Regions from separate parts of the Streptomyces sp. NPDC005393 genome, predicted to be linked through region 3. Evidence: riboswitches for the same ligand, from Rfam matches in the RefSeq annotation. Region 3 holds a riboswitch; each other region holds the start of a gene.
What was found. A riboswitch is a leader RNA that binds a small molecule or an ion and turns the genes downstream of it on or off. The one in region 3 is predicted to bind S-adenosylmethionine.

Region 1 (6,595 bases), on a different contig from region 3:
GGGCCGACCGTCGACATCGTCGGTACGGGCGGCGATTGCGCCAAGACCGTCAACATCTCGACCATGTCCGCGCTGGTCGTCGCCGGCACCGGCGCGCGGGTCGTCAAGCACGGCAACCGCGCCTCGTCCTCCGCCAGCGGCGCCTCCGATGTGCTGGAGAAGCTCGGCGTCAATCTGGAGATCAGCCCGCGGCGGGTCGCCGAGATCGCCGAGGAGGCGGGGATCACCTTCTGCTTCGCGGTGAAGTTCCACCCGTCGCTGCGGCATGTCGCGCCGGCGCGGCGCGAGCTGGGCATCGCCACCACGTTCAACTTCCTCGGCCCGCTGACCAACCCGGCGCGGGTGCGGGCTCAGGCGACGGGCGTCGCCGACGCCCGGATGGCGCCGATCGTGGCCGGTGTGCTGGCGGAGCGCGGCTCGTCGGCGCTGGTGTTCCGCGGCGATGACGGTCTGGACGAGCTGACGGTGACGGCGACCTCGCAGGTGTGGGTGGTCCGGGACGGCGTCGTACGCCAGGAGACGTTCGACCCGCGGGATGTCGGGATGGACCTGGCCCCGGTGGAGGCGCTGCGCGGTGCGGACGCGTCGTACAACGCCGATGTGGCGCGGCGGCTGCTGGCGGGGGAGACGGGTCCGGTACGGGACGCGGTGCTTCTGAACTCGGCGGCGGCGCTGACGGCGCTGGAGCCGGGGGCCGGCGACAAGCCGCTCGCGGAGCGGATCGCGGCGGGCGTGGCGCGGGCGGCCGAGTCGATCGACTCGGGGGCGGCGCGGAGCGCGCTGGAGCGGTGGGTGCTGGCGAGCAACGCGTAGGTCTGCGGCCGGAAAACCAGCCCGTCCGGCGATTGAGGACACGCCCGGAGGGCGGGTCGGGGATCGGGGCCGAGCCCCGGCACTCAGCCCTTCCGGGCACTCAGCCCCTCCGGCAGGGCGACCAGTCGCAGTCTGAGGGGCGCGTAGACGACCAGCGCCGCGAGGAACGCCGTGTAGTAGGCGAGGTCGGCCCCGTGCAGGGCCTTGGCCACCGGGCCCGTGTACAGGCTGGTGTCCATGAAGGGCACCGCCGCCAGGAAGGCGGCGGCGAAGGCCAGGAGCGCCGGCCACCAGGGCTGTGCGGTCTCGGTGGCCGGGTCGAGAGGCGCGCCGCCCCGGCGGCGGGCGAGCCAGTCGACGGCCACGACCGCGACGAAGCCGGGAATCCAGTAGCCGACGAACAGCAGCACGTTCTGGAAGCGGGCGGTGGTGTCGGCGGCGTGCATCCACAGCACCAGCGGGAAGCCGAGTACGGCGGCGAGGCCCGCCGCGAGCGGGCGGGGGACGCGTACGCCGACGGTCTGCAGGGCCAGTGAGCCGCTGTAGTCGTTCATGGCGTTGCTGCACAGAGCGGCGAGCGCCACGGCCAGCAGGCCGAACGCGCCGACCGTGCCGCCGCCCAGCACCTCATCGACGCCCCGGGCCGTCTGGTCGGTGAAGGCGGCGGCTCCCCACAGCCCGAGTGCCTGGACGGCCACGAAGGAGACGGTGACGCCCAGGAGGGTGCACCAGAACATGCGGGGACGGGAGGTGGCGCGGGGCAGATAGCGGCTGAAGTCGCTGGCGTAGGGCGCCCACGACAGCGCCAGGCTCAGCGCGATCGTGCTGGTCAGGACGAACGCGCCGGCGCGGTCGGCGCCGTGGGCGGTCGCGGCGGGGTGGCCGCCGTGCGGCAGCTTGACGGCCAGGGCGAGGAAGGCCGCGGCGAGGACGAAGGTCATCACCTTCTGTGTGCGGTGGATGGCCTCGTAGCCCAGTACGCCGAGCGCCCCTTGGACGGCCATCATCACCAGCACCCCCAGCCAGAACGGCCAGCCGCACAGCCGGGCCAGCGCGTCGCCGCCGAACAGGCCGATGAGCGCGTCCCAGGCGACCGAGGACAGCCACTGCAGTACGCCGGGCACCGCGACAGCCCGGCCGAAGGCCAGCCGGGCCAGCGGCAGCTGGCCGGTCCCGGTGAGGCTGCCCCAGGTGCCCAGGTACGCGGTGGGCACCGCGCCGAGGAGGGTGCCGAGGACGACGGCGGCCAGCGCGGTGGTGAAGTCCAGGCCGAGGGTGACGCCGACGGTGCCGGTGAACACGCCGGTCATGGTGAGGTTCGGGGCGAACCACACGGTGAACAGCCGTCCCGGTCCGCCGTAGCGGTGGGCCTCGGGCACCGGCGCGATACCGCGCGCCTCCATTCGCAGATCACCGGGTGCGGCGGGCATCCGCCCGTCGAAGACGCGGGCATGCGGCGCTGACATGGATGACATCCCTCCGCCAGTACGAACTGGTTCAGGTTCGACGGGTGTGATCTCAGCCCCGCGCGGGGCACCCCGTGTCCGGTACAGCGGCCCACCCTAGCTGTCCGGGATGCGGACCGGGGACTGTGGGCGGCGATCCCCTCATGGCATACTCCTGCCCAGGTCACGAGTGACAGCGACTACGGCCCCGGCCCGCTGTCCGGCAACCCTCCGTCCGTGGCGGGGTGCCCCGGGTGATGACCAGGCCGCAGGCAGCGAGGTCTGCGGCAAGCGCGGACCCCTCGCACTAGGGGTCCTGGTGGTCGAGGGAGTTCTTCCGTGATGCAGCGAATGCGCTAGGGCCGGACGGCCCGTTCCACCTCATTTTTCCGCGCCCCGGCGGCGAGCCTCCGCCCGCGCGCGTCCGCATTCACGACCCCTCCCGGGAGGATTCGCCATGTCCGTGTACCCGTCTGTCGCCACCTGTGAGCCGCTTACCGTGCTGGGCAGCGATGTCCGCGTACCCCTGGTCACCGGCGGCGAGGTGACGTACGCCGCGCTCGACTACGCCGCCAGCGCGCCCGCCCTGCGGCGGGTGTGGGACGACGTCGCCGCGTACGCCCCGTACTACGGAAGCGTGCACCGCGGGGCGGGCTATCTCTCGCAGCTGTCGACCGATCTGTTCGAGAACAGCCGTAAGGACGTCGCCGCCTTCCTCGGCTGCCGCGAGGACGACCAGGTCGTCTTCACCCGCTCGACCACGGACTCCCTCAACCTCCTGGCCGCCGTGGTGCCGCAGGGCACGGAGGTCTTCGTGTTCGAGACCGAGCACCATGCCTCGCTGCTGCCGTGGGAGCGGCGGGATGGTGTGCGGGTGTGCTATCTGAGCGCGCCGCGCTCGCCGCGGCAGGCGGTGGAGACGCTGGAGCAGGCGCTGGCGGGCCGGGACGGCGGCCCGGCGCTGGTGTGTGTGACGGGTGCGTCGAATGTGACCGGTGAGCTGTGGCCGGTGCGGGAACTGGCCGCGGTGGCGCATGCGCACGGCGCCCGTATCGTGCTGGACGCCGCCCAGCTCGCCCCGCACCACCCCGTGGACATCGCGGAGGCGGACGTGGACTGGGTGGCGTTCTCCGGGCACAAGCTGTACGCGCCCTTCGGGGCGGGCGTCCTGGCCGGGCGGGCCGACTGGCTGCGGGAGGCGCGGCCGTATCTGGCGGGCGGCGGCGCGAGCCGCAAGGTCGCGGTGCGCGTCGAGGACGGGGCCGGCGGGGTGGACGTCGAGTGGCACACCACGGCCGCCCGGCACGAGGCCGGTTCGCCGAATGTGATCGGGGTGTACGCGATCGCCTCGGCGTGCAAGGCGCTGTCCGAGGCCGGTTTCGAGGGCCTGGTGGCACGCGAGCGGCACTTGATCGCGAAGGTGCGGGAGGGGCTGGCCGAGGTGCCCGAGGTGCGGGTGCTGTCGCTGTTCGGCGACGACGCCCCGCGGGTGGGTGTGCTCTCGTTCGTGGTGGAGGGCTGGAACAGCTCGCACTTCGCGGCGGCGCTCTCCGCGGAGTACGGCATCGGCGTGCGCGACGGCCTCTTCTGCGCGCATCCGCTGGTACGGACCCTGCTGGACAGCGAGCCCGAGGAGCCGGGCGAGTGCGGTGCGCCCGAGGCGGCGCCCGGGGAGCGTTCGCTGAACGCGATCCGGGTCAGCTTCGGGGCGGGCACCCCGGATGAGCATGTGGAGCGCTTCGTACGCGCCGTGCGGGAGCTCGTCCGGGACGGCGCCCGGTGGACCTACCGCACCGAGGACGGCCGCTGCGTCCCGGCCCGGGGCTGAGCTGAGCCGGGCCCAGGGGGGCGCGGCCCCCTGGGCCCGGCTGTCGAGGGCCTTGCCGAGGGGCCTGGCTGTCGAGGGCCTAGCTGTCGAGCCCGATCGCGAAGGCCGCCTCGAGGTCGTGCTGCGAGTACGTGCGGAAGGCGATGTGCGTCTCCGTGGAGGCGACCCCCGGCACCTTGCTGATCCGGCCCGGGATGATGTCCGCGAGATCGTCGTGCTTCGACACCCGCACCATCGCGATCAGATCGTGCGCCCCGGTGACCGAATAGACCTCGCTCACACCCTCGATCGCGGCGATCTTCTCGGCGATCTCCGGAATCCGGTCCACGCTGGTCTTGATGAGCACGATCGAAGTGATCACGGCTGGCTTTCTCCCTCGCTGGACCTGGCTGCGCCGCCCACTCTAGCCGTCCGCCCGAACCGGGCCCATGCGTAGAGAAAACCGAGCGTGAAGCCCACGAGATGGGCGAGATAGGCGACGCCGGGGCCGTCGTCGGCCTCGCGGGCGGCGAGCCATTGGAGGGCGACCCAGAAGATCAGGACGACCCAGGCGGGGAAGCGCAGCGGCAGAAAGAAGAGAAACGGGAAGAGGCTGGTCACCCGGGCCTGAGGAAAGAGCCACAGAAAGGCGCCGAGGACGCCCGAAATGGCTCCGGAGGCGCCGACCAGGGTCTGGGAGGAGTCGGCGTGCGCGGCGGCGTAGCCGAGAAGCGCGAGATAGCCGGTGGCGAGGTAGAAGAGGGCGAACTGGACTCGCCCCATCCGCTCCTCCGTCATAGCGCCGAAGACGTAGAGAAACAGCATGTTGCCGAGGAGATGCAGCCAGTTGCCGTGGACGAAGAGCGCGGTGAGCGGGGTCAGCGGCTCGCCGGGGGTGCCGCTCCACAGGGCGCTCGGGACCACCCCCCAGCGCTCGAAGTACGCGGACTGCGCCTCCACCAGCTCGCTTCCCGTGCCATAGCCGGGGTTGAGCCCGGAGGCCGGTCCCAGGACGAAGACCAGGCAGCACAGGGCCATGAGGGTGTAAGTCATCAGGGGGCGGCCGGGCCCCGCCGACGTCTCGATCATGGTCAGATCATCGCGTACCAGGTGCAACCTGCACAGAGTGCCTCGCCGCGAGACGGGCACGGCGCAGGCCAGGGCTCAGGCCGTAGGGTGACAGGACGCCGATCAGCCCAGAAGCGAGGACGCGAGACGATGGCCGTTCCCCTGCCGACCGCCGACACCCGCTGGCGCTGCACGCTGTGCGGCAATCTCACCCGGTTCGATGTGACCCGCTCGACCAAGGCCGTGGAGTATGTCCACCTCGACCTGGCGGGGGAGTCGAGAGTCGAGGAGCGTGAGGTGGTCAGTGAGACCATTGAGTCAGTGCGCTGTCGCTGGTGCAACGCGGTCGACCAGATTGAGCTGGTGGACCGCCCGAGTGCGAGCCCGAGCGCCTGAGAACGGAGCGATGACAGGTGGTGGAGCGGACGGGCGGCCCCGGAGCGGCCGGTGACGCCGAGGGCGTCACCGAGGCGCTCGACGGCCCCCTGCCGGAAGGGGTGCGGCGGCGTGTCGTGGCGCTCGTCGCGGATGCGTTCGGTGGTCTGACGGTCACCGAACTGCCACCTCAGCTGCGGCAGTACGCCCGTTTCACCCCGACCCGCCGGGCGAAGTTCGCGGGGAACGCGATGGCCGCCGCGGTGGAGAGCGACCCCGTCTTCCGGCAGCGGATCGCGGGGCGGCTGCGGGAGACGCAGCCGGAGCTGGCCGAGGCGATCGAGGGCGGTTCGCCGCCCGCCGCCGCCGATCCGGTGGATGTCGCGGCGGTGGCGTATGTGCTGCGCCCGGTGGGCTGGGTCAAGCTGGTCGAGGCCGCCGGTGAGGAGGCCCAGCGGGCGTCGGCCGAGCGGGCCGGCGAGGAGGCGGCGCGTGAGCTGCAGCGGCTGCGCGACGAGCTCGCGGAGGCCAAGGCGGCGGCGCGCGGTGACGCGGAGCGGGCGCGCGCCGAGCTGGATGCGGCGCGCAAGGAGAGCGACGCGCTCCAGCGCAAGTTGCGGAGCGCGCTGAGCGATGTGAAGCGGGGCGCGGCGGCGCTGCGCAAGGCCGAGGCCGAGCTGGACTCCGTACGGTCCGAGGCGGCCGCCCGGCAGGCGACCGCCGACGGCGAGGCGCGTCGGCTGCGGGCCAGGCTCGCGGAGGCGGAGTCGGCGCTGGAGGCGAGCCGGCGGGCGGTGCGCGAGGGGCGCAGCGTGGAGGACATGCGGCTGCGGCTGCTGCTGGACACGGTGCTGGACGCGGCCCAGGGGCTACGGCGCGAACTGGCGCTGCCGCCCGCGTCGATGCGTCCGGCGGACGCGGTGGAAGCGGTCGAGCCGGGGAAGATGACGCCGAAGGACATAGCGACCAGGGCGCTGTCGGAGACGGACCCGGCGCTGCTGGACCAATTGCTCGCGCTGCCGCAGGCGCATCTGGTGGTGGACGGCTATAACGTCACGAAGACCGGTTATCCGACAATGCCGTTGGA
Region 2 (6,595 bases), on a different contig from region 3:
CAACTTCCGTAAGGCTGAGCAGGTATGCGGACGCCTCGATCCACTGCCAGGACTCGAGCTGCTGAGTCGGCCTACAGGCCAGTCGATGGAGGCGGCCCAAGGCGCCTGCCCGTCGAGCGCGTGGCTGGATCACCCGTGCGCGTCTTCGCAGCGATGGGAGGCATGATGACGGCTCGCGCGGTGCGCTTCGCTCCGGACGGCAATGATGCTGAACGTCTACTGGCCTGCCAGAACGATGACGAGTTGATGCAAGTCGTCGAAGAGATCGAGGAGCGCTGGGGCCTGGAACGTCTCTGCGAACTCAACAAGTCCTGGGACGCGCTGCACCGCTGTTTCACGGACGGCGACCTGGTATTCGACAACGGTGACTTCCCCTTGGCGCATGTCCCCCTCGGCGGGGTACCACTGCACGAAGGGGCCGACTACAGCGTCTGCTGCGTCACCGTGGAGCAGGTCCGCGATGTTGCGGCAGCCCTGGAACCACTTGGCGGGCAGTGGCTGCGCGATCGCTTCGCCACGCTCACCTTCGACGCCTACCAGGGCACCGGCGACACGGAGGACATCGCCTACACCCAGGCGTTCCTGCCCGGGTTGAAGAACTTCTACCGCACGGCAGCGCAGAACAGCCAGGCGGCGATCTTCACGGTCGATCAGCAGACCGGGGCCGGCTCGAGCCGGCCCCGGCTCAGGCCGGAACTCACTCCCGCGTGGCCCCCTGCTGGGGTCACCCGAGACCGGAAGAGCGGGGCCACCTCAAGCGGTTGATGCCGCCGGTTTCCCACCTCCTCGACAGGACCGTCCTCGGGCTTTGTCTCGCTCCAGGTCGCCGTAGGCTTCGCCCCGGCCGCCATGGCCTCGGGGAAGGACTCGTGCACGAAGATCAGGCCTCGGCGGTACGTGGGATTTCGGCAACGCGAGGAGGACTGCATGGGCATGTACCCGATGAGAAACCCGGAGAACTGCCCCAAGTGTGGGCGCAACCTCAAAGAGGCTCCGAAACCCGTCAGGCCGCCCGTACCGGGATTTCCGGAAGATGCAGCCTACGGCGAAGATCCGGCCTGCGGGGGGCGCTGGCACGTCTGGGACAAAACCTCTCCGCTACGGCGCGAAGCACAGTTGTACGTAAGTGGGGGAGAATGACGGACTCCCACCTGCAGAACGCGTGCTGGCAAACCACACGACCCGAGGCGCTGGCGCGGCAGTCGTAGTTGTAGAGCGACCTGCGCGCCGAGCGGATGGAGTTCTACAAGCGCGCCAACAGCCGCCGAACGAGTGGTCCTGTGACCCCCTTGGCGGCTTCGTCGTGCTGCGCGCCTTTCTGTTCGTCCTGATCGTCGTTGGATTCGCGATCCGGGACCACATCTTCGGCGCACGACGGAAGACAGCCTCGGATGCCGGCGCGGTTCGTGGTGGCAGTGCCGCTGCTAATCGCTGGGTAGGGGCTGCTGAGCAGCGTCATCCTGCGTCAGCTTGGTCACGGCAACATAGGTGTGACGCTGCGAGGGTCGTTCGAAATCGATCCGGTAGCCGGCGGCGTGCAGCGCACTGTCGAGGAGGGTGAGGAGCCAGGCGGGGTCCCATTCCGTGACGTCCTCCAGCGGGTCGTCCAGCTGAAGGAACTCGTCCACCCAGACCTCCGACGCGTCGGCCCCCCACCACCGGTCGCTCCGGACGTCGTTGACCAGGAGATGCCATCCTTTGACCTCGTCGGGCACCAGGGTGGCGTACGCGCCCTCGTCCAGGACTGTGTCCTGGTGGCCCCAGCGTTCAGGGACGTGGGAGGCTTGGATGTAGTCGTACCAGTGGTCTGTCTCGCGCTCCCAGCCGTCGATCAGGGAGTATCCGGACTCGTGTAGTGCGGCGGTGCCGGCGTCGAGCAGCGCAGCGGTGTGTGCGGGATCCGATGAGTCTGAATGTGCCGCAGCCGCTGGTTGCCGGATCGGGATGGTGAGCACCGGGGTGTCACCCTCCGCGCCGCTGCCTTCCAGGGTGAGCTCCCAGTCTTGGGTGCTCCGGTGCAGGACGGCGCTGTGCGCGGGCACGACGCCGGGCACGCGATCCGGTTCGGGCACCCAGTCGAAGCCGTCCCCCAACGGGTCGTCTTCCTCGCCTCGGAATTCCTTGGCCGGCTCCGCGCGTGCCGTCCACCTCGGATCGAGGTAGGCGGATTCCAGAGGAACCTTGAGGGCGTGGTCCATGAAGGCCCAAGTGTCCGGCGACTGCGTCGGGTTGCTCTTGCGGACGAACAGGCGGCCGTCGGCGGCTCGGTAGAAGGCGATGTGCCAGCCCTCCTCCAGCCAGCGCGTGAGCAGCTCTCGCCGGGCGAGCTGCCCGCTGCTGTTGACAGCGGCGGTGGAGAACAGGGCATGGACCGCGGCAAGATCGAGTTCAACGAAGGGGGGAGGATCCTGGACGGGGTGGGCAGGCGTCACGTGCACGGCACAGTCCTTCCGGGGTCGAGGACCCCGGTGGCGCGCCGACCCCGGTGATCCGCTTTTCCCTGCGCGTTTCGCGCAGGGCTGGTCGTCACCCGGAGCACCCGCTGCGGGCGGGATGCTGTCCAGCAAGCCGGGGCTTCTCACTGGAGCTCATGACCGCAGGCAGGCTAGCGCTGCGGACGAGATGTGGCAATGCCTTCCCCTGCTGGACTTCCAGCCGGTTCCTGTGCCAGCATCCGTCCCGGTCACGAAGCCGATCGCGCCCCTGGACGAGCGTCGGCTGGCAACCTCGCCCACCGCGCAAGGTGCCCTCCAGGGAAGACCAGGCCCCCACAGCCCGTGGGGGTAAGCGCGGATCTCCCTGCCCGGCGGGTAAGGGGGTCCCTCTCGGACGGAGGCCCCCATGCCCGCTGACACACCGATCGCCCGAACGCTGCAGTGGACGCTCTACCAGCAGGCCGTAGTGGATATCGAACTGCCCGAAGGAACGGTCCGAGTGGCTCCGGCTCCGCGCGGGGTGACGGTCGGCTCGTTTCCTGTCCGTCACGAGGAGACCGTCCACGTCGTCACGGCCCACAACCCTGGCGGCTGCCTCGCATCCCGACTGGACAACGACCGCGCCCACCAAGAGCTGCTCGGCCTGCTGCGCCGACGTGGACTTCGGTGGTGGCCCGCTGTCGGGGGTGACGCGGAAGGCCAGCACACCGAGGACAGCGCAGCGGTCGTCGGTCTGAGTGACCACGAAGCACACGCACTCGGCCGGCAGTTCGGGCAGGACGCGGTGTTCGCCTGGTCGGCAACGGCATGGAGACTGCTTTGCTGCTTTGGAACCGAGGAGGCACCAATGCGCGGCTGGCAGGCAACCAGGCACTCCCCGGAGAACTGACCCCATCAGCCTCGACACTGACGGTTCGGGTGGCATTGCGACCTTCTCTTCGTGTACCTGCGTAATCGCGGTGCCACCACACTGCCGACGACCCCTCTTCGAGGACTGGACCGATGCCGCCTGCGCCGACGCCACCGAGCCCCTGGAAGACCCTCGCCTGGCAGATCCGCATCAGTGACGAATGGATCGACTTCAGGCACGCCGAGAAGACCGCCGGCGGCGATCCAGCTGGGCTTCTCCGCCAACTCATCCGCTGGTGCCGAGCGGGCCCGGCGCGCGCCGCCCACCGAGAATCAGGTATCTCCCCAGTGCTCCTCATCGCGATGAGGCTCTTCGCCGGGCGGATCCTTCGGTAGCGCCTCGTCGTCGGGGACCCGATGTGCGTCGCTTTGCAGCTGGCGTTGCACAACCGCCCGAGCTTCTTCACATTCTGTTAACTCATTTTCGCTGATCAATACAGCAATAGGGACCTCGTCGTCAGTGAACACGACCCGACTCCTGGAATCGGAGATCATGAAGCCCTGCGTTTCGCGGACTCCGTAGACCGATCCGAAGCGAGGCTCGGTGATGCGAAACCGCTCGGCGAGATAGTGAGCGGCTCCGTCTGGAAAATCGACGCCGGGCGTGAGCAACGCTTGCGGGACGGTCCAGGCACTGCAGCAACCGCCGCACAGCATGAGGCGGTCCTGTCGTCCAGGAGGAGTAGATAGACGCGGCGGTCGATGAGCTGCTGTGGGATATGAGAGGTGGGCACACTGCAAGGCTGCACGTGCGGCTATTTAAGTAGCGAGCGGTGTGCCGTCCTATGGGTGAGACCCTCACCCCACAGCGCCAGTATGTGATGCCGATCGAGGGGGTCCCGCCTTCGCAGGGTGCACAGGTTCCGGTGCATCACGGCATCGTTCTGGCGAGTGCGACGCATGTCGTGAACTGCAAAAACACTGCAGAGACGTTTGGGATCCTGTGCTGCAGCGTTTGGGGGCGTCGCACGGCATCAGGCCTGAGCTGCGACGACGGAATTTCCCACAGATCCCTGTGAGGAGATCGTGGGCAGGCGCGGCCCGGTCCCGTGTGGGCTCAGCCCATGCCCGGGACGAGACGGACGGCCCAGGGGCGGCGGGCCGCCGGCCCGCAACCAGCGGATGAGAGGGAAGGGACTGGCGCTCGGACCGGACCCGGGCGTAAGCAAGAGATGTGCACATGCGGCAGGGTCCCCCGGAACCGGGCCGGCCAGGGCGGCACAGCCATGGCCTGGTCGCGATTCCCCTGGCGCTCATTCTGCTGATCATGGTCGGCGATGTGCTGGCCCCGGCGAGCGTCCGGCTCAGCCCACTGCTGATCGCCGCCCCCGCGATGACCGCGTCGTTCGCCGGGCCCCTGCTCACCGGCTACGTCGGACTCGTGGCGGTGGGCGCCCAGATCGGGATCAATGTGTGGGAGGGCGCCCTGGCCGCGCCCAGCCGCCTGGCCGAGCTCCTCACCCTGGTTCTGGTCTCCGTGCTGATCGTGCTGTTCCGCTCCGTACTCGACCGCCACGCCCGTGAGCTGAGCCGGGTCCGCGTGGTGGCCGACGTGGCGCAGAAGGTGCTGCTGCGCCCGCTGCCCGCCCGGGTCGGCCCGCTGCGGATCGCCTCGGTCTATCTCGCGGCCGCACCGGGCGCCGAGATCGGCGGCGATCTGTACGCGGCGGCGCGCACCTCGCACGCCACCCGGCTGATCATCGGCGATGTCCGGGGCAGCGGGCTGACCGCTGTCGCGGACGCCTCGCTGGTGCTCGGCGCCTTCCGCGCCATTGCCCACTGGCCCGTCCCGCTGACCGACCTCGTGGCGCATCTGGACACCGCCCTGTCCGCGGAGCGGACCGAACCCGCCGACCAGGCGCCCGGGGCGGGGGAGTCGTTCGTCACCGCCGCCGTGCTGGAGATCCCCGACGACCGGTATGCGGTGCGGGTGGTCAACTGCGGACACCCGCCGCCGATTCTGCTGCGCCACTCCACGGTCAAGGCGCTGGAGGGCCGGGCGCCCGCGCTCCCGCTCGGCCTCGGCGACCTCGCGGCCGACCGCTACCACATCGACGACTTCCCCTTCGAGGACGGCGATCTGCTGCTGCTCTACACCGACGGGGTGATCGAGGCGCGCGACGCGAAGGGCACCTTCTACCCGCTCACCGCACGGCTCCCCAGCTGGGACGGCGAGGGCCCACAACCCCTCGTCGACCATCTGCGGCGCGATCTGCTCAGCCATATCGGCGGCCACCAGGCCGACGATGCCGCGCTGGTCGTCCTCGAACGCCGCCGCCCGGGGAGCTGAGCGTGGGGAGCGCGGATCCGCTCGACGGGTTCAATGCGCCGAGCACCGCTAAAATGGTTATATGGGCAGTGGGAACCAAGGCCCTGAGGACTACGGGCCAGACCCCCTCGGCGACTTCCTCGCCCGCTTTCTCGGAACCGGGCCGGCCGGAGAGCGTCCCGACTCACGGCATGTCGATTTCGGCCGGCTGATGAGCGAGCCCGCGCGCCACCTCGTCTCGGCCGCCGCCTCGTACGCCGCCGAGCACGGCAGCACCGACCTCGACACCGAGCATCTGCTGCGGGCCGCGCTCTCGGCCGAGCCGACCCGGACCATGGTCTCCCGCGCCGGAGCCGACCCCGACCGGATCGCCCAGGAGATCGACCGGGAGGCCGGGGAGGGCCCGCCGCGCAGTTCGGTCGCCGTCACTCCCGCCGTCAAGCGGGCGCTGCTCGACGCGCATGAGATAGCCCGCTCCCGCGGCTCCTCGTACATCGGCCCCGAGCATGTGCTGATCGCGCTCGCCGCCAACCGGGACTCCACGGCCGGGCAGATCCTGAACGCCGCCCGCTTCGAACCCCGGGCCGCACCGCAGGCAGGGCCCCCGGCCGCCCCGACGGTGGACCAACGGCCCGTCGTGGACCGCAGCGCCACCCCCACCCTCGACCGCTTCGGCCGCGATCTGACCGAAATGGCCCGCGAGGGCCGGATCGACCCGGTGATCGGCCGCGACGAGGAGATCGAGCAGAGCATCGAGGTGCTCGCCCGGCGCGGCAAGAACAACCCCGTTCTCATCGGCGAGGCCGGTGTCGGCAAGACCGCCGTCGTCGAAGGGCTGGCCCAGCGGATCGCCGACGCCGACGTACCGGACATCCTCCTCGGCCGCCGCGTCGTCCAACTCGACTTCGCGAGCGTCGTGGCCGGCACCCGCTTCCGCGGCGACTTCGAGCAGCGGCTCACCTCGATCATCGACGAGATCCGC
Region 3 (6,595 bases):
CTCGTACGGGTCCTCGAGCTCGATCTCCTTGGCGATGGACACACCATCGTTGGTGATCGTGGGGGCGCCCCACTTCTTCTCGAGGACGACGTTACGGCCCTTGGGGCCGAGGGTGACCTTGACGGCGTCGGCGAGCTGGTTCATCCCGCGCTCGAGGCCGCGCCGCGCCTCCTCGTCGAACGCGATGATCTTGGCCATGTGAAGTGGTCCTCCCAAGACGGGGTGGATTGCTCCGGACCGCGCTGGCGCCCGCGACGGACGGCCTGCCGGCCGTACGGTTCCTTGCCCCGTACTGCCGGGCGGGCCTCACCGACCCGGTCCTTCTGTCACTCTCAACGTCAGAGTGCTAACGCCAATGATTAGCACTCGACCCCTATGAGTGCAAGCGCCCGAAGGCGTCGTTGAGGGGTGGCGGTCGGGCGACGGGTGGGCGCAAGCGCCCGGTCAAGGGGGTACAGAAGGCAAGGGAGCGCAGGGCAGGGCGCGTACGCCGAAGGGCCCGTACCCCCAAGGGGGCACAGGCCCTTCGACACTTCAGTCAGCTGCCTCGCGTCGGCGCGTCAGCCTACGGCCACGCGGACCATGTCCGCCTGCGGGCCCTTCTGGCCCTGCGAGATCTCGAACTCGACCCGCTGGCCTTCCTCGAGGGTGCGGTAACCGTCCATCTGGATCGCGCTGTAGTGGACGAACACGTCCGCACCACCGTCGACCGCGATGAAGCCGTACCCCTTCTCCGCGTTGAACCACTTGACGGTGCCCTGAGCCATTCCTAACTCCCCTATTACTGGCCCTTGCGCAGGACCGCACTCCGCGGACCCGGGTCAGACCTCACCCTCCGGTCATGGAGGGTGTGCGCCGGAACGCGTCGACCGCCGCTGAATGTATCCGTCCCAACGCCCTCTGCAACAGGTCAATCGGACGAGAATTCTGGGCATGGCCGATCGGTAAAAAGTGAAGAATTCCCGTGAAGTTCGGGCAAGCCGGGCCGGGCATAGAGCACTAACCCGACAAATCGCGCTCACACTTTGCGCACAAGTTGACGAGTTCTCATATGCGGGTCCGACGGCGGGGCCATGGGAGAAGCGGGGCAACTGTATCGCGATTCCACACACGGAATCGCCCCGTCCGTTTCTCCCCGGACGGGGCGATTCCAAAGGTGAGGGGGTGATCGGAGGTCAGCAGCCGCCCGCGACCGCCGGGATGATCGAGACCCCGGCGCCGTCCGGCGTGGCCGTGCCCAGGCCGTCGGCGAACCGGACGTCGTCGTCGTTGACGTAGACGTTGACGAAGCGGCGCAGCTTGCCGGTGTCATCCAGGACGCGGGCCGAGATCCCCTGGTGGTTCTTCTCCAGGTCTTCCAGGACCTCGGCGAGGGTCGCGCCCTCGGCGCTGACCTCGGCCTGACCGCCGGTGTAGGTGCGCAGGATGGTCGGGATTCGGACGTTGACGCTCATACGAGGCCAGCCTCTCGGAACGAGTCAAGGGTGGGGCGGATGATGGCGGAGGGCCCGGTGGTGGGGGCCACCGCGTCGAGAGTCTTGAGGCCGTCACCGGTGTTGAGGACGACGGTGGTGAGGGTCGGGTCGAGGAGCCCGTCCTCGATCAGCTTCTTCGTCACGCCGACCGTCACCCCGCCCGCGGTCTCCGCGAAGATCCCCTCGGTGCGGGCCAGCAGCTTGATCGCGTCGACGATCTGCTCGTCGTTGACGTCCTCCACGGCGCCGCCGGTGCGGCGCGCGATGTCGAGGACGTACGGGCCGTCCGCCGGGTTGCCGATGGCGAGCGACTTGGCGATGGTCTGCGGCTTCTGCGGCCGTACGACGTCATGGCCCGCCTTGAAGGCGGCGGAGACCGGGGAGCAGCCCTCGGCCTGGGCGCCGAAGATCTTGTACGGCTTGTCCTCGACCAGACCGAGCGCGATGAGCTCCTTCAGCCCCTTGTCGATCTTGGTGAGCTGGGAGCCCGAGGCGATCGGGATGACGATCTGGTCCGGCAGCCGCCAGCCGAGCTGCTCGCAGATCTCGTACGCCAGGGTCTTGGACCCCTCGCCGTAGTACGGACGCAGGTTGACGTTGACGAAGCCCCAGCCCTCGCCCGCGGGGTCGCCGATCAGCTCGCTGCAGAAGCGGTTGACGTCGTCGTACGTGCCCTCGATGCCGACCAGTTCGCCGCCGTAGACGGCCGCCATCACGACCTTGCCCGCCTCCAGGTCGTGTGGGATGAAGACGCAGGAGCGGAATCCCGCACGGGCGGCCGCGGCGCCGACCGCGCCGGCGAGGTTGCCGGTGGAGGAGCAGGAGAGGGTGGTGAAGCCGAAGGCGCGGGCGGCCTGGACGGCGATGGCGACGACCCGGTCCTTGAAGGAGTGAGTGGGGTTGCCGGAGTCGTCCTTGATGTGCAGCTCGCCCGTGACACCGAGCTCACGGGCGAGGTTGTCGGCCTTGACCAGCTGGGTGAAGCCGGGGTTCAGACTGGGCGTGGCCGCGACGTCCGCCGGAACCGGCAGGAGGGGGGCGTAGCGCCAGATGTTGTCCGGACCGGTCTCGATCTGCCGGCGCAGCCCCTCCGGGTCGCCGCTCGGCAGGTCGTACGCGACCTCGAGCGGCCCGAAACACGCCTCGCACGCGAAGATCGGGCCGAGGTCGAAACGCTCACCGCACTCACGGCAGGACAGGGCGACGGCGGGGCCGAAAGGGGTGGAGAAGCCGGAAGTGCCGGAAGTGCCGGAGGCGGCGGAAGAAGTGGTTGAGCTTTCTACAGATTGCACAGCCATGGAGGCGAGGCCCTTTCTCCTCATCTTCCTCGGGACGCATTTCGCCACGAGCCGGAATTGGCACCTTCCCGAGCTGGGAGCCCCGCTGCGAAAGCAGGACCAGCTGGAGGGTTGCCGGGGCTTCAACGGGCCGTTCCCTCTGCCCCTCTGGATGAGCGGTATGGCCGCGGGCCGAGCCCGGGCATTTATGCGCACTATGACCCCCGACATACGACGGTGACGTGCGTTGTTCAAGACTGTAACCGAAGGCCCTGATGGTTGAGGTAGCCGTCCGAACCGCGAGATGGATCACAGCAGGGAGAGATACAGGTGCTGGATGAGGTGGAGCGCTGGCTGGAGCACCGCTCCTGGTCCGCCGACGACCGTCCGCTGGACCGCCTGCTGGCCGCGAAGCGCGACACGGCGACGACCGTGAGCGTCGTGCTGCCCGCCCTGAACGAGGAGGCGACGGTCGGCGAGATCGCCGGGGCGATCCGCCGCGAGCTGATGAGCGAGGCGGCGCCGCTCGTCGATGAGCTGGTGGTGCTGGACTCCGGTTCGACGGACCGTACGGCCGAGGTCGCCGCGGCGGCGGGCGCGACCGTCGTACACCGCGACTCGCTGCTGCCCCGGCTGCCCGCGCTGCCCGGCAAGGGCGAGGTGCTGTGGCGGTCGCTGCTGGCCACGAGCGGCGAGATCGTCTGTTTCATCGACGCCGACCTGCGGGAATTCAATCCGCGCTTTGTCTCGGGGATCGTCGGCCCGCTGCTGACCGACCCCGGGGTGCAGCTGGTCAAGGGCATGTACGACCGGCCGCTCGGCGAAGCCGTGGGCCAGGGCGGACGCGTCACCGAGCTGGTCGCGCGGCCGCTGCTGAATCTGCACTGGCCACAGCTGGCCGGTTTCGTCCAGCCGCTGGGCGGCGAGTACGCGGCGCGCCGCTCCCTGCTGGAGCGGCTGCCCTTCCCGGTCGGCTACGGGGTCGAGCTGGGGCTGCTGGTCGACGCGCTGCACACGGTCGGGCTCGACGCCCTCGCCCAGGTGGACATCGGGGTACGCAAACACCGCCACCAGGACGGACAGGCGCTCGGCCGGATGGCGGCGGCGATCTACCGCACCGCACAGCTGCGGCTGGCGCGCGGCCACTTGGTGCGGCCGCGGCTGACCCAGTTCGACCGGGGCGAGCACGGCTTCGAGCCGCGGACGACGGCCGTGGACACGGAGGAGCGGCCGCCGATGATCGAGATCCCGGAGTACGAGGCGCGGCGGGCGGCGTAGCGGGGCGGTAGCGCTTACGGGGCAACAAACCGCACATGCCGGATGCCCAGCGCACAGAGCACAGAGCACAGAGCACGGCGGGCGGCGGGCGGCGGGCGGGGCGTCGCTCCTACGGAGGCAACAAACCGCACGTATGTTTGCGCGGCGCGCCACATGGCTAGGCTCGCGACATGGGAGCGCCGCGCACCGCACAGATCCTCGTCGCGTCCAACCGCGGCCCGGTTTCGTACGCGCTGGGCGAAGACGGCTCGCTCACCGCCAAGCGCGGCGGCGGCGGGCTGGTCTCCGGTCTCAGCGCGATCGGCCCCGACGCGGGCGCGGTGTGGGTATGCGCCGCGCTCGGGGACGGCGACCGCGAGGCCGCCCGGCGCGCCGAGCGCGGCCACCTGAGCACCGCGGACACGGGCGGGCAGCAGGTGCGGATGCTGGACATCGCACCCGAGGTCTTCGCCGCCGCGTACAACGGCATCGCCAACTCGGTGCTGTGGTTCGTCCATCATCTGCTCTACCAGACCCCCGTCGAGCCGGTCTTCGACGCGGAGTTCGGCGCCCAGTGGGCGGCATACGAGACGTACAACGCGGCCTTCGCCGACGCGCTCGCCGAGGAGGCGGCCGAAGGCGCCGTCGTGCTGGTGCAGGACTACCACCTGGCGCTGGTGCCGGGGATACTCCGCGAGCGCCGGCCCGATCTGCGGATCGGCCACTTCTCGCACACCCCCTGGGCGCCGCCGGACTACTACCGGCTGCTGCCGGACACGGTGGCGGCGCAGGTGCTGCGCGGCATCCTGGGCGGCGACCGCGCCGCGTTTCTCACCGAGCGCTGGGCCACGGCCTTCGCCGACTGCTGCGCGGCGGTGCTGGGCGCGGAGGTCGTACGCGAGGGCGGCGGCGCGGCGACGGCGGTGCGGTTCGAGGGGCGCGAGACCCTGCTCGGGGTGCATGGCCTGGGCGCGGACGCGGAGTTCCTGCGGCAGCGGTCGCGGCAGGCGGATGTCGACGAGCGGCTGACGAACCTGCGGGCGCAGATCGGGCCCGGTCGGAAGTCGATCGTCCGGGTGGACCGCACCGAGCTGTCCAAGAACATCGTCCGGGGGCTGCTGGCGTACCGGCGGCTGCTGGAGACCCACCCCGAGTGGCGCGAGCGCGTGGTCCATGTGGCCTTCGCCTACCCCTCCCGCCAGGACCTCACGGTCTACCGCGACTACACCGAGCGGGTGCGGTTGATCGCGGACGAGATCAACGCGGAGTACGGCACGGAGGGCTGGCAGCCGGTCGCCCTGCATGTGAAGGACGACTTCGCGCGCTCCCTCGCGGCCTACCGGCTGGCCGACGTGGCGCTGGTCAACCCGATCCGGGACGGCATGAACCTCGTGGCGAAGGAGGTGCCGGTCGTCTCCGAGCAGGGGTGCGCGCTGGTGCTGTCGCGAGAGGCCGGCGCGTACGCGGAGCTGGGCGAGGACGCGCTGGTGGTCAACCCGTACGACGTCGAGGCGACGGCCGAGGCGCTGCACGAGGCGCTGCGGATGGGCGACGGGGAGCGGGCGGAGCGTACGAAGCGGCTGGCGGCCGCGGCGACCGCGCTGCCGCCGCAGGCGTGGTTCCTGGCGCAGTTGCGGGCGCTGGAGGCGTAAGCGCGCCGGCGGCGTGGCGCTAGTGCTCTGACCGGGAAGGTTCACCGGGTTGCTGTTCGCGGCCGAGGCTGCTGAGGCGGTTGGATGTGGAGACACTCGATCCAGCAAGGTGGAGGCGCAGTGGCAGAGCCCGTTCGCGTGCGCAGGCTGACCGACCAGGAGGGGCAGAGGCTGCAGCAGATCGTGCGCCGGGGCAGCACCAGCTCGGTGCGATATCGGCGGGCGATGATGCTGCTGGCCTCGGCCGGCGGGAACCGGGTGCCGGTGATCGCCCAGCTGGTGCAGGCCGACGAGGACACCGTCCGGGATGTCATCCACCGGTTCAACGAGATCGGCCTGGCCTGCCTGGACCCTCAGTGGGCGGGAGGCCGTCCCCGCCAACTCAGCGATGACGACAAGGACTTCGTCATCGCGACGGCCACCACCCGCCCGCGCAAACTCGGCGAGCCCTTCACCCGCTGGTCCCTCCGCAAACTCTGCGCTTACCTGCGCACAGTCCACGGCCGGGTGATCCGCATCGGCCGCGAGGCCCTGCGCTGCCTGCTCGCCCGATGCGGCATCACCTTCCAGCGCACCAAGACCTGGAAGGAATCCACCGACCCCGACCGCGACGCCAAACTCGACCGCATCGAGCACGTCCTGGAGCACTTCCCGGACCGGGTCTTCGCGTTCGACGAGTTCGGGCCGCTCGGTATCCGCCCCACCGGCGGATCCTGCTGGGCCAGGCAGGGCAAGTCCGACCGCGTCCCGGCGACCTACCACCGCACCCACGGCGTCACCTACTTCCACGGCTGCTATTCGATCGGCGCGACACCCTCTGGGGCGTCAACCACCGCCACAAGGGCGCCGCCCAGTCCCTGGCCGCGCTGAAGTCGATCCGGAAGGCCCGTCCGGACGGCGCCCCGATCTACGTGATCATGGACAACCTCTCCGC

Region 1: it holds a riboswitch for S-adenosylmethionine, as region 3 does, so the genes downstream of both, ABZS71_RS08615 (aminotransferase class V-fold PLP-dependent enzyme) here and thrC (threonine synthase) in region 3, are expected to answer to the same signal.
Region 2: it holds a riboswitch for S-adenosylmethionine, as region 3 does, so the genes downstream of both, ABZS71_RS14660 (DUF3293 domain-containing protein) here and thrC (threonine synthase) in region 3, are expected to answer to the same signal.

The regions. Positions count from the first base shown of each region.
Region 1 is NZ_JBEXFG010000006.1:63,969-70,563, reverse strand. Features, by position in the region: gene trpD (anthranilate phosphoribosyltransferase) at 1-813, shown strand, start outside; gene ABZS71_RS08620 (cytosine permease) at 897-2,279, opposite strand; TPP riboswitch at 2,271-2,364, opposite strand; SAM riboswitch class IV at 2,441-2,558, shown strand; gene ABZS71_RS08615 (aminotransferase class V-fold PLP-dependent enzyme) at 2,716-4,086, shown strand; gene ABZS71_RS08610 (Lrp/AsnC ligand binding domain-containing protein) at 4,166-4,447, opposite strand; gene ABZS71_RS08605 (rhomboid family intramembrane serine protease) at 4,444-5,154, opposite strand; gene ABZS71_RS08600 (hypothetical protein) at 5,284-5,529, shown strand; gene ABZS71_RS08595 (NYN domain-containing protein) at 5,547-6,595, shown strand, end outside.
Region 2 is NZ_JBEXFG010000014.1:17,919-24,513, reverse strand. Features, by position in the region: gene ABZS71_RS14670 (DUF1877 family protein) at 136-765, shown strand; gene ABZS71_RS14665 (hypothetical protein) at 1,425-2,438, opposite strand; SAM riboswitch class IV at 2,488-2,596, opposite strand; SAM riboswitch class IV at 2,682-2,796, shown strand; gene ABZS71_RS14660 (DUF3293 domain-containing protein) at 2,842-3,324, shown strand; gene ABZS71_RS14655 (hypothetical protein) at 3,618-4,001, opposite strand; gene ABZS71_RS14650 (PP2C family protein-serine/threonine phosphatase) at 4,525-5,634, shown strand; gene ABZS71_RS14645 (ATP-dependent Clp protease ATP-binding subunit) at 5,696-6,595, shown strand, end outside.
Region 3 is NZ_JBEXFG010000025.1:14,341-20,935, reverse strand. Features, by position in the region: gene groL (chaperonin GroEL) at 1-198, opposite strand, end outside; gene ABZS71_RS21130 (cold-shock protein) at 561-767, opposite strand; gene ABZS71_RS21125 (MoaD/ThiS family protein) at 1,176-1,454, opposite strand; gene thrC (threonine synthase) at 1,451-2,773, opposite strand; SAM riboswitch class I at 2,791-2,931, opposite strand; gene ABZS71_RS21115 (glucosyl-3-phosphoglycerate synthase) at 3,083-4,030, shown strand; gene ABZS71_RS21110 (trehalose-6-phosphate synthase) at 4,201-5,661, shown strand; partial or broken gene ABZS71_RS21105 (IS630 family transposase) at 5,782-6,595, shown strand, end outside.